DNA from 3 places in the Pseudoalteromonas translucida KMM 520 genome. Region 3 is predicted to be linked to each of the others. Evidence: predicted binding sites of a transcription regulator. Region 3 holds the regulator's gene; each other region holds the start of a gene.
The links. The regulator ArgR, encoded in region 3, controls arginine synthesis, uptake and breakdown. The targets are predictions, from matches to a motif close to ANTGAATANNTATTCANT.
Positions count from the first base shown of each region.

Region 1: a site for ArgR is predicted at 2,821-2,838, ahead of PTRA_RS00970 (aspartate aminotransferase family protein). Genes of this name have one in related genera too.
Region 2: a site for ArgR is predicted at 1,757-1,774, ahead of PTRA_RS02790 (OadG family protein). Genes of this name have one in related genera too.

Region 1 is NZ_CP011034.1:202,725-207,015, reverse strand. Features, by position in the region: gene astD (succinylglutamate-semialdehyde dehydrogenase) at 1-273, opposite strand, end outside; gene astA (arginine N-succinyltransferase) at 290-1,306, opposite strand; gene PTRA_RS00970 (aspartate aminotransferase family protein) at 1,392-2,597, opposite strand; gene PTRA_RS00965 (HDOD domain-containing protein) at 2,966-4,126, opposite strand; gene PTRA_RS00960 (anthranilate synthase component II) at 4,172-4,291, opposite strand, start outside.
Region 2 is NZ_CP011034.1:593,398-597,688, reverse strand. Features, by position in the region: gene oadA (sodium-extruding oxaloacetate decarboxylase subunit alpha) at 1-1,449, opposite strand, end outside; gene PTRA_RS02790 (OadG family protein) at 1,462-1,707, opposite strand; gene PTRA_RS18810 (DUF1328 domain-containing protein) at 2,446-2,616, shown strand; gene PTRA_RS02785 (hypothetical protein) at 2,683-2,874, shown strand; gene PTRA_RS02780 (YcxB family protein) at 3,076-3,543, shown strand; gene csrA (carbon storage regulator CsrA) at 3,594-3,785, opposite strand; gene PTRA_RS02770 (aspartate kinase) at 3,876-4,291, opposite strand, start outside.
Region 3 is NZ_CP011034.1:3,000,846-3,005,136, forward strand. Features, by position in the region: gene ispB (octaprenyl diphosphate synthase) at 1-252, shown strand, start outside; gene mdh (malate dehydrogenase) at 356-1,288, opposite strand; gene argR (transcriptional regulator ArgR) at 1,515-1,982, shown strand; gene PTRA_RS13895 (Dyp-type peroxidase) at 1,999-2,898, opposite strand; gene PTRA_RS13900 (ABC transporter ATP-binding protein) at 2,949-3,998, opposite strand; gene PTRA_RS13905 (ABC transporter permease) at 3,999-4,291, opposite strand, start outside.

The DNA.
Region 1 (4,291 bases), 590 kb from region 3:
ACCTGTTTCTTGAGCAATAGTAATGGCTAGCTCTTCGCTGTTTTCTTTTAACTGCGCTGCGAATGCTTTAACTATTTCTAAACGTTCAGCAAATGTTTTATCAGCCCAAGCATAAAATGCTTCGCGCGCTGCGCTAACTGCGGTGTCTACTTGCTCTGCAGTTGCTGAGTTTGCTTGGAAAATAACATTGTTATTGGCCGGGTTTACTGAACTAAATTCGGTTCCTTGGCCTTCTGACCATTGACCATTAATAAATTGTGCAGGATGAGTCATTATACTTTCTCCTAAATTAAATCGTGGTTGCGCTTACGCTATCGCCCGCTTGTAAATACAGTGCATCGGCTACTTGTTGCGTTATTACTATGCTGCTCATGCGCTCATCAAACGTCATAGGTACTACAGTTGCTCTAAAATCTGTAAGCTGTTTGTTGGCTAATAACACCATGGTGTCGCCACTTGGTTCACCTATTTCAACTTTAAAGTGTTTAGCATTACGAATGGTGGCAATGTTATCTACTTTTGCTTCAACTGTGGGGCCGGCATCAAAAATATCGACATACCCATTAAAGGTAAAACCTTCACTTTTTAATAGCTCAATTGCTGGGCGTGTGTTGTCGTGTACTTTACCAATAACAGCTTGCGCATTTTTGCTGAGCAAATTAACGTAAATTGGGTACTTAGGCATTAATTCAGCAATAAATACTTTTTGACCTATGCCTGTTAAATAGTCGGCAGTTGGAAAGTCCATTGAGAAAAAGTGCTCTTCTAGCCATTGCCAAAATGGGCTGCTGCCGTTGTCGTCAGACACACCGCGCATTTCTGCAATGACGGTTTGTGCAAAGCGCTGCTGATGCTGTTTAATAAACATAAAACGCGATTTTGAAAGTAATTTACCGTTACAGTTTTTACGGTATGCGTCTTTCAAAAATAATGTACATAGCTCTGTAGCGCCGGTGTAGTCGTTACAAAGCGTTAAAATATCAACTGCTTTATATACGTTTAGAGTGCGTGAGGAATGAATCACTTTACTTAAATGATAGTGATAAAATGCATCATCTAAGCCAACAGCGGCTTCTATACCTGAGGTGCCAACTACTTCACCGGTTTCGGTGTCCTCTAGTACAAATAAATAACCTTCGTCGCCCGGCTCGGTGGCAGCTTTTGCAAATGAGCTAACTGAATGATCTATTTTCTTTTGCAATAACTTTTCATTATTAGGTAAAGAAGTAAAGCCATGACCCGATTCGTGGGCTATTTTCACTAATGCAGGGTAGTCACTTTGTTGGATTGGGCGAAGGATCATCATAAACCCGCTTACTCCCTTATAATATAACGGTAAATTAAAATTAGAGGGCAAACTAAGTTTGCCCTTAATAGATATTGTTTGGCTATTAAGCGCTTACAACACTGGCTACTGCTTTTTCAAAGCGTGCCATACCTTCGCGAATGTCGGCTTCTGGGATAACTAATGATGGTGTAAAACGAACCACGTCAGCACCGGCAACTAATGACATAAGACCGTGCTCAGTACCTGCCACTAAAAACTCTTTTGCACGACCTTTGTATTGCTCGCTTACTACTGCACCAATTAATAAACCTTGGCCGCGAATTTCGCTAAACACGTGGTATTTATCGTTAATTGCAGTAAGTAGTTGGTTAAATAATGCTGCTTTTGCTGTTACACCAGCAAGTACTTCTGGGGTATTTACAGTATCGAATGCTGCTTCGGCAACGGCACACGCTAATGGGTTACCACCATAAGTAGAACCATGCGTACCTACTTTAAGATGCTGTGCAATTTCAGTTGTGGTGATCATAGCGCCAATAGGAAAGCCGCCGCCCAATGCTTTAGCCGTAGTTAAAATGTCAGGAACAACGTTTAAACCTTGGTATGCGTATAAGTTACCTGTACGGCCAACACCTGTTTGCACTTCATCAAAAATAAGCAGTGCATTATGTTTAGTACATAAATCACGAACGCCTTGTGCAAATTCGTCAGTTGGCGAAACAATACCGCCTTCGCCTTGAAGTGGCTCCATCATAACGGCACATGTTTTGTCGCTAATAAGTGCTTCAAATGCAGCTAGGTCGTTGTAATCACAATGTACAATGTCGCCTGGCTTAGGACCAAAACCATCTGAGTATGCCGCTTGGCCACCAACAGTTACGGTAAAGAATGTACGGCCGTGGAAACCTTTGTTGAATGCGATGATTTGTGACTTTTCTGCGCCAAATTGATCAAGGGCAAAACGACGCGCTAATTTAAGTGCTGCTTCGTTTGCTTCTGCGCCTGAGTTGGCAAAGTAAACTTTTTCGGCAAAGGTTGCATCAACCATTTTTTTAGCTAAGCGTAATGCTGGCTCGTTGGTCATTACATTTGATAGATGCCAAAGCTTTTCGCCTTGCTCTTTTAATGCGCCTACTAATGCAGGGTGACAATGGCCAAGACAGTTAACGGCAATACCACCAGCAAAGTCGATAAACTCTCGACCTTGTTGATCCCATACGCGAGAGCCTTCGCCTCGAACTGGAATTACGCTTGAAGGTGCGTAGTTAGGAACCATTACGTGATCAAATAATTCGCGATTGACTGTCATTTTATTTCCTCTTAATTGTGTACATCACAAAGCCGTAAATAGCTGTGTGGTAACCTGTAGCATATGTGTTTTTTAGCAAACTCAGTATAGCGATATTTGCATAAAAAGGGCTGTGTGGTTCAATTTTCAGACGCTTATTATTTCAGAAAACATTGATTATGTCTCTTCAAAAACTTTCATGTAACCCTTGATAATAAAGGGCTTGAGATATAATTTCATAGATAGTGAATAACTATTTGCTTGCTTTACGCAGCTCGTTTTTAGCCAATAAAGCGCCTGAACAACGAGCGCGCCTAACTTTAAACGGGGAAATGTATTGAAAAGAGATAATAAAAAGTGAATGGATAGTCGCAAAAAAATTAACAAATTTAATCAATTTGAATAGCAAGATTATTAAAATTGCTTGCTTGGAGTGCTTTTAGCTCTTTTTTGGTGAACTTAAAGTACGAAAACCAACTAAGCGTTTCATCCGGTTCAACTAGCTGATGCTGCTTTAGCGTTAAGTACTGAGAGTAACATCGTGCTTTTAACATTACCTGCGTTAAAGGCAGCGCTGTATCGCCTTTTTCTACCCCATTAACAAGCTGCTGCATTACGCTATTAAACGGCAAATACTTAAAGGCCATTTTTTCAATTATTTTAGCGCTAATAGCCAACGACTGTTCGCTCAGTAAGGTGGTTAAAAATAAAGGGTCTGGTTTTAGCTCCAGCAATGCAGTATGTAAGTCTTTATTAGCTGTGGTGCGAGCAAACTGCACTTTTCGCTGCCAAATTTGCTCAAACACTTTTAAATATAAACGCACTAAGGCTATTTGCCCCACGTTTAATAACATTCCTAAAGTAAAGGCATGGCTTGGGTTAACTTCGTTAACTTCAGCAATTTTTTGTGCCGCAATAGCATTCGCCATGGCGCTTTCTTTTAAGCGCCTTTTTAGTAACGAAAAAGGCTCTGTGCTATAAGGCATCCAATGGCGCACTGCAAAAGTTGGCACTACTAGCTGTAAGTTATCTAGGCCAATATAACGCAGCGCTAAAGCAGGGCTATCTACTTTCACAGCGGTATTTTTGCTGCGCTGATTACGATAATAAGGCAAGTTAACTAAAGTAACTAACTCTCTGCCAAGCCAGCTTAGGTCGTTAATTAAGGGCTCTAAACGCCCAACCGATGCGCTTTTTGTGGCTAAAATATCTAACATGGCACATACGTTATCCTCTACACCTATGGTGTTTTGAATAACACTGTCTATATCGCTAAGCTGCTCAGACATCATTTTTTCTATTGCTTTATGTAGTTGCTCGCTCGCTGCTGCACGGTATTTATGATGCGCGGTACTTTTTAGCTTGCGCTTTTGCTGAGCGGCAACCTCTACTTCAAGTAATGTGCGTTGCTTTAGTGGTTCGCCATAGTCCATTTCTAGCGTATGAATAAAGCCAATTTGTTGATGAGCAAAGTTATGACCAAGCAGCAAATCATGTGCTCGTTGATTAAGCATTTTAACAATACGCGGTTGCTGCACTATTTCGGTCATGGCTCTCTGTCTTTAATGTAATGATATTTACTTAATACTATAAGCTTAGAAGCGAGTTAAAAAGTTATCAAGTAACGCTAAACCTTGCTCAGTTAAAATAGCTTCCGGATGAAATTGTACACCTTCAAGTGCCAAGTCTGTATGTAATAATCCCATAATTTCGTC
Region 2 (4,291 bases), 980 kb from region 3:
CTCAGCTTTAACGCTGTTATTATTTGAAGCTGATTTAGAGGGTACTTTATTGCTTTTATCTTCAATAGAAGGTACTGGCTCAAATGCATCTGGATTGTTACGGTTTTTAATAAATTTCAAACCAACCTGTGGGAATAATGCATACGTTAGTACGTCATCAATTTGCTCATCAGCAAGAGTTAAACCTTGCTCTTGTACTTCTTTTAATAACTCAGCCTCAAGCGTTGCAAGCTCAGGTGCAATATTATCTGCAGGACGACACGTAATTACCTCGGCCCCATCAAGCACACGCTCTTGTAGTTCTTTATTCATTGGTGCTGGTGTTAGGCCATATTCACCTTTTAATACGCCAGCTGTTTCTTTCGTAATTGTTTTATAGCGCTCACCCGTTAGTACATTAAGTACCGCTTGAGTGCCTACAATTTGCGACGTTGGTGTAACAAGTGGTAAAAAGCCTAAATCTTCACGTACACGTGGGATCTCAAGTAAAACTTCATTAAGCTTATCTGCTGCGCCTTGCTCTTTAAGCTGGTTTTCCATGTTAGTTAACATGCCACCAGGTACTTGCGCGAGTAAAATACGACCATCAACCCCTTTTAAGCTACCTTCAAATGCCGCATATTTTTTACGTACATCTCTAAAGTAAGCAGCAATTTCTTCAAGGTGATTTAAATCAAGGTCAGTATCACGCTCAGTTCCTTCAACTATCGATACAATCGTTTCTGTTGCGGTGTGTCCGTAAGTCATACTCATAGATGAAATCGCGGTATCAAGCATATCAATGCCTGCATCAATCGCTTTTTGATAAGTAGCAGTACTTAACCCTGTTGTGGCGTGGCACTGCATTGCAATTGGAATAGATACAGTTTCTTTTAGTGCTTTAATTAGTTTTTCAGCATCGTACGGCTTTAATAAACCCGCCATATCTTTAATACAAATTGAATGACAGCCTAAATCTTCCAGCTGCTTAGCTAGCGTTAACCACATATCTAGCGTATGAACTGGGCTTACTGTATAAGAAATAGTCCCTTGGGCATGTGCGCCTACTTTTATAGCCGCTTTAATTGCCGTTTCAAGATTACGCACATCGTTCATTGCATCGAATATACGAAATACATCAACGCCATTTTTATGGGCGCGCTCTACAAATTTTTCTACCACATCGTCAGCATAATGGCGGTAACCTAATAAATTTTGACCGCGTAATAGCATTTGCTGTTTAGTATTTGGCATCGCTTTTTTTAGTGCGCGAATACGCTCCCAAGGATCTTCACCTAAATAACGAATACACGAATCAAACGTAGCCCCGCCCCACGACTCAATAGACCAATAACCTGCATCATCAAGCTTTTTTGCAATCGGTAGCATATCATCAAGGCGCATACGAGTTGCTAACAATGATTGATGCGCGTCACGTAGTACCAGTTCTGTTAATTTTAATTTAGCCATTTAAGTGCTCCTTTAATTATTGTTTGTTTTGTACTGAGCAATGGCAGCACTAATTGCGGCGATGTGCTCATTAGGCACACCTTGTGATTTAAAAGACGGTGTTCTGGCAGGTGTTGCAAGCTCAGGCTCTGCAAAGCGAGATACCAGCCTAGACATAACCGTAACGCAGGTAATTAATAATGACAGAAACACAAACACCCCCACCATACCGGTTAGCATTAAGTTGCTTGCTGTTGTAAGTAAAGCAGCGATATCCATTTTCCTCTCCTATAAAAACATACCGAAATCAAAATAAAAAATCGTTTTACGTAAATAATTATTCACCAAATAATAACAAAAAACAGTACTTTGTCTATAGCCTGTAAATTGGTAAAACCAATTTAAACAAAACTAACATGCTATTAATTAACTTAACACTACAAAAAGGACTAGATACACGCTATTACATAGACAATAAAAATAGTGAATATAAATAAAAGTTATATAGGAGACCTAAAATCCGTTAATAAAGCACTTAAAGTAAAGTGCTAACAATCACATTAATATGAAGCAATTTGACCAATGTCAATTGGTCATACCAAGTGAACTTGTTAATTATTCAATCATTTAAATAGCCACCGTTATTTTTATTACTTATATAGCTGTAAATAATCCCTATTAGTAAAGTTCACAAGCGCTACTAAACTTTACTTATCACTACACAAATAACGCAGTTGTTATTAAGCCCACTATGCTTGCAAATCAAGCGCTGCAATTAAATAGCCCCTAAACTCAGCTCACAAAGGTCAATATGCGTTAACTTCTCTTATAAAAAACTAACATCCATAGTCACTTATATCAGTATGAATAAATTACACAGCAAAGCGTAAAACTTACCATTGAGTGCGCGCCAAAAAAAACAAATAAAAACAAACCATTGATTTAAAAGCAAAAAAACAATGGCACGTAACTCGCATTATATTCATTGAGCAAATTTGATAAACCAAGGAGAATACAATGTTACGCTGGACAATCACTTTTTTAGTAATTGCTTTAATTGCTGCAGTGTTAGGTTTTGGTGGTATAGCAGGCGCCGCAGCGGGTATTGCAAAAATTATATTTTTTATATTTTTAGTACTTTTAGTTATATCTTTAGTATCGGGTGCCCTACGTGGCAAAAAGCCCTAGGTAACAAACTAAAGCTTTAAAACTAATTAAAAATCATTTAAATCAAAATTTACAAGGAATTACATTATGAATTCGACAACTTTAAGAGCAGCACTAATTGGCCTATTCGCAAGTTTATTTATTATGGGTTGTGAAGATAACCATGCAGAAGATGCTGGTGAACGTATTGACGAAGCAGTAACTGACGTGCAAAACAAAGTTGAAGATGCATGTGAAGAAGTAAAAGAAGGTGTAAATGCAGAAGAAACTAACTGTTAATTCTTCTAATTTATTAAAAAAACGGCTCTAAAATGAGCCGTTTTTTTATGCGTGTAATAAAATAACATCTAAACTTAAGATTGGATCAGATAAATAATAAACGCCAAAATCTTTATCTATTATACAGTTATTTATTATATAACTGCGCATTTACTGGTTAGCTTGTTAAAATGCCTATAATTATGTTTTAAGAACTCCTATATGACACTTACAACAACCTATACGCTTGATAAGCCTTATTTTTATGAGTGCTTTGACGAATCAGTTGCACATAGCAAGCGCGCGCAACCAAAATACTTTTTATTGGCACTATTAATAGCTCTCGGATTATTTGGGATTTATGGTTTAGACGATCATTACCTAGGATCTTTTCTGATCATGGTTGCGGTGCTTGAATGTATTGCCTTTTATTATCGCCGACCTTGGTGGGTTACTAGACAAATGCTAAGCAAAGCCTCGGGATCTGAGGTCACCCTTACCTTTGACGAAGAAGGGATTAAATCAAGCAACTTTTATAAAAATACCCAACTACTGTGGTCAGATATTAACGAAGTTATCACCACAGAGCGCGGCATGCTATTAAAAAACAAAAAAGGCATGCAGTATATATCCAAGCATATATTAACTGCCGAAATGCTTAATTTTATACACAAAAAAGCCACTCAGTGAGTGGCTTTTGGCAATAACTCAGTATGTAACTAAGTTATGTACATTGCTGATTAAGCATTGCCAGGTTCAGGGTTAGACTTTTCAGCTTGAATACGCATGTAAATCTCTTCACGATGCACTGAAACGTCTTTTGGTGCGTTAACACCGATTCGAACTTGATTCCCTTTTACACCTAGAACAGTAACGGTTACTTCGTCACCGATCATTAGGGTTTCACCTACTCTACGAGTTAGTATTAGCATTCTTTTGCTCCCTTGTTCCAATAAAATTATAAGATTCCGCTAAAACATTTTAATGAAAATTAGACTAAAAAGTAAGTAAAACCTATCAATCTATTCATTTTCTGTTAAAAATATCTTATGTAATGCACGAACAGCCAACTCTAGGTATTTTTCATCTATTAAAACCGATATTTTAATTTCTGATGTAGACACTAAAATAACGTTAATATTTTCTGCAGCTAATGCATCAAAAAATAAACTAGCAACACCCGAATGTGACTTCATACCCATACCAACAGCAGATACTTTAGCTACTGTTGTTAACCCAAAAATATTTTGTGCTGTTAACTGAGCTTGCTGCTCTGTTAAAACGTCTAATGCGTGTAAATAATCATTTGTGTGTACAGTAAAAGCATAGTCTACTTTGTCAACATTATGATTAACTTGATTAATCATATCTATTTCGATGCCGTTATCTGCAAAAAGTTTCAAAATCTTTGCAAGATATTGTGTACCACTCAGTACAC
Region 3 (4,291 bases):
ATTTATGCAATGCAACATGGTAATGAGCAGCAAACACAGCTGATCCGTGACGCTATAGAGCACAGTAATGGCATGGATCATCTTGAAGAGATTTTAGCGGCACTTAAACAAACGAATGCACTTGAATTTACGATGCAAAAGGCCGAACTTGAAGCCGACAAAGCCATTGCTTGCTTAGACTTTTTAGCTGAGTCTGAATATAAACAAGCACTTGTGAGCCTTGCCCGTATTGCAGTTGATCGCGATCACTAACTTTACTGTCTTTATGTGTAGCTAACCTGGATGCAGGTTAATTAAATTCCGAGCAATAAAAAAGCCTGCAAACGCAGGCTTTTTTGTCACTTGATTTTGGCTATTACGCCATGAAATCAACACCTTCTTTGATGTCTTTTTTCAGTGTTTCAAGCATGTCATTTTTTGCTTTTGTTTCAAATGCGCTTAGTTCGCCGTAAGAAAGAATTTCTTCTACGCCGTTTTTACCTAAACGTACTGGGTGTGCAAAGTACTCTGCATCGCCATTTTCAACAGCAACGTATGCGTAATCTACAACGTCTTCACCCTGTAGGCCTTTAACTAAAGACATACAAAAACGAGCTGCAGCTGCACCCATTGATAAAGTAGCTGAACCGCCACCCGCTTTAGCATTTACAACTTCAGTACCCGCATTTTGGATACGTGGAGTAAGTGCTGCAACTTCCTCATCAGTAAAGCTCACGCCTTCAACTTGAGAAAGTAGTGGTAAAATAGTAGTACCTGAGTGGCCACCAATTACAGGAACTTTAACAGTTGCTACGTCTACGCCTTTAAGTTCAGCAACAAATGCTTCTGAACGAATAACGTCAAGCGTAGTAATACCAAATACGCGTTTAGCGTCGTAAGTACCTGCTTTTTTAAATACTTCAGCAACAATTGGTACCGTGCCGTTTACTGGGTTAGTAATAATACCTACTAACGCTTTAGGACAACTTGCAACTATGCCTTCTGCTAACGTTTTGATGATACCAGCATTTACATTAAATAAATCTGCACGATCCATACCTGGCTTACGTGGCATGCCAGCAGGAATAAGTACGATATCAGCATCTTTAAGCGCTTCATTTAACGCATCAGCGCCAAAGCCAGCTACTTTAACCGCTGTAGGGATATGAGATAGATCAACCGCAACACCTGGAACTACTGGTGCAACATCATATAGTGATAATTCAGAACCAGCTGGTAAGCCTGTTTTTAATAATAAAGACAACGCTTGACCGATACCGCCTGCAGCACCTAATACAGCAACTTTCATTGGAATTCTCCGTGATTTGAGGTAGGAAATATTTATGGCTCTAAGATAAAGAAATTAGCGACTAAAAACAAATTTATCCTGCCTATTTTCGTAATATTTTAGACCATAGTTGTAAAAACATTTGGCCTGAACACAGTAAACTGGCAAGTTAAATAAACAACTGCTGCATAATTATTCGTTTTTGTGTAGAATTTGCGGCATGGATAATAAAAAGCAAATAAAAACTATGCAACCACAAGACAAACAGGAAGCGTTAGTAAAAGCATTTAAAGCGCTTTTAAAAGAAGAGAACTTTGGCTCTCAAGGCGATATAGTAGATTCGTTAAAAGAGCAAGGTTTTGACAATATAAGCCAAAGCAAAGTGTCGCGCATGCTTAGTAAATTTGGCGCGGTACGAACGCGTAATGCCAAACAAGAAATGGTGTATTGCTTGCCTGCAGAAATGGGCGTACCCACAGCAAAAAGTCCGTTGCGTCAGCTTGTTATTGATATAATGCATAACGAAATGATGATTATTATCCGTACCAGTCCAGGCGCGGCTCAGCTCATTGCGCGTTTACTTGACTCATTAGGTAAAGCCGATGGCGTGTTAGGTACTATAGCCGGCGACGACACTATTTTTATTGCCCCAGCTAAAATATCTGAAATAGACTTAACCCTAGAGCGGGTACGTATTTTATTTGATACGGTTTAGTATTTGAAAACACGCGTTATAACTGTTTTAAAAACCCAACTGACGGTGCAAAAAACGCAGACCCCATATCGGCTTGAGTAAAATCAAGCCAATGATCATAGCACTCCCCCTCACCTAAACGACTTTTTAATACCTGTTCAAATGCGGTTCCACTGGCCGAGCAAGTAATTGACAACATTCCTTGCTCGTAAACATCGCCATAAGGCATGCCTTGATTAAGTAATATTGGTTGGCCTTGCTCATCTTGTAATTCACTGCGCTGTGCATGGCTGGTTTCAAGCGCTGGAGTTATAAGGGTGTTATCTAAGCGAGTGCGACCTATTATTTGCTCTTGTTCATCTAGCGATAGATGCTGCCATACGCTTAGATCGTGCTTATAACGTTGCACATGGATATAACTGCCTTGATCCTCAAAGCTACCAGGTTTATTTATTAACGCCGTTGCCCGCTTTTGTCGGCCATGCGGCATTTTTCCACCATAAATAAAGCCATTAAAATCGCGACCATCTAAAAATCTAAAATTACGAATTTGTTCCACCAACTCTACGTCTGGCGCAAATAACTTTAAAATTTGCAGCGCAAATAAATGATTAACGTCTTCGCGGTCTGAACGTATTTGCACAAACAAATCACACGGCTGCACGCTCATTGCGTGCTCATTATGATTTATATTAGGAAAGCTTTGTAGTTCACTGGGGATATACTCTGGCAAAATATGCGGCCAATATTGCGCACCAATAGCCACCATACAAGAAAGCATAGATTCAGAAAACTGATCGCTAAACTCTTCCTCAATAGCGCTTACTTGCTTGAGTTTTGTACGTAATGACTCATCTTGGCCATCAAACACATTAAAAAATAAATGCAAACCGTGTAAGTTTGCTTCAGCACAAATCCCTGATTGCGCTTGTGCCATTGTTATTCCTTAGCTTATAAATAGATAAACACAGCGAATAACAAATTAATTTATGATTCGAAAAAATTCACCGTGTGGGGTTTTATTTTTATTATAACCTGCTCATTTTGAACAAATGACTGGCCATATTGCGCTGCAACTTCTATTTCTTGTTGTGCAATAACTACAGTGTAAACATAAGCCGAACCAATAAAACGACTGCTTAATATGGTGGCGCGTTCACTATGGCTATCTTTTTTACTGTCGCTCATTAGCTCTATTTGATGAGGACGCACATATATTTTTCCTATATTAGCCTGATGCTGGTGCGCAATAACCGACTCCACTAGGCCAAAAGCGGTTTTATATTCAGTTGCTGTTAACACTTCTGCGCTTAAGTATATGCCCTGACCCAGAAACTCTGCAACCTCCTTTGAGCTTGGTTTAGCAAAAAGCTGTTCTGGGGTGCCCTGCTGAGCTATTTTACCCTGATGCATAATAGCCAGTGTATCTGCAAATGCAAAAGCCTCTTCCTTTGAGTGGGTAACAAATACCGCCGACACTTGTTGGGTTTTAATTATGCGGCGAATATCGGCAATTAATTCAAAGCGTACTTGAGTGTCTATATTCGAAAACGGCTCATCAAGTAATAGTAAACTTGGTTTGTAAGCAAGTGCACGTGCAATCGCCACGCGCTGTTGTTGTCCACCCGATAACTGATGCGGATACCTGTCGGCGCAGCCAACTAAATGTACCAGCTTAAGCATTTCATCAACGCGCTGTTGCTTTTGCTCTTTACTCATTTTACTTAAGCCAAAAGCAATATTATGTGCCACGGTTAAATGTGGAAATAACGCATAATCTTGAAACATCATGCCAATATTACGATGCTCTGGCGAGATAAATGTATTGGCGTTACTTACCAGCTTGCCATCGATAAACACGCTTCCTTGTTGCGTTTCTATTAGCCCTGCAATTGCTTTTAGGGTGGTGGTTTTACCACAACCACTGGCACCTAACAAACACACTATTTCGTTTTTACCTATGGTTAAATTTAGCTCGTGAATAACCTTAGTACCGTTATATTGATAGCTCACGCCTTGTAAAATCAAACTACTCATTTAACTACGTTGCTCCATAGAACGGTTAATAAAATACAGGGGGATAAATCCAACCAGCACAATAAATAATGCCGATATAGAAGCCAGCTCTAACTGCTCATCGCTCACATACTGAAACACATGTGTAGCTAAGCTTTCAAAATTAAACGGCCTAAGTAACAAAGCCGTAGGTAGCTCTTTCATGCATTCAATAAACACCAGCAAAGCCGCAGTAAGCAACCCGCGTCTAAGTAAAGGCAAATGCACCAAACGTAACGTATGGCCTTGGCTTTTGCCCATAGATTGGCTTGCCA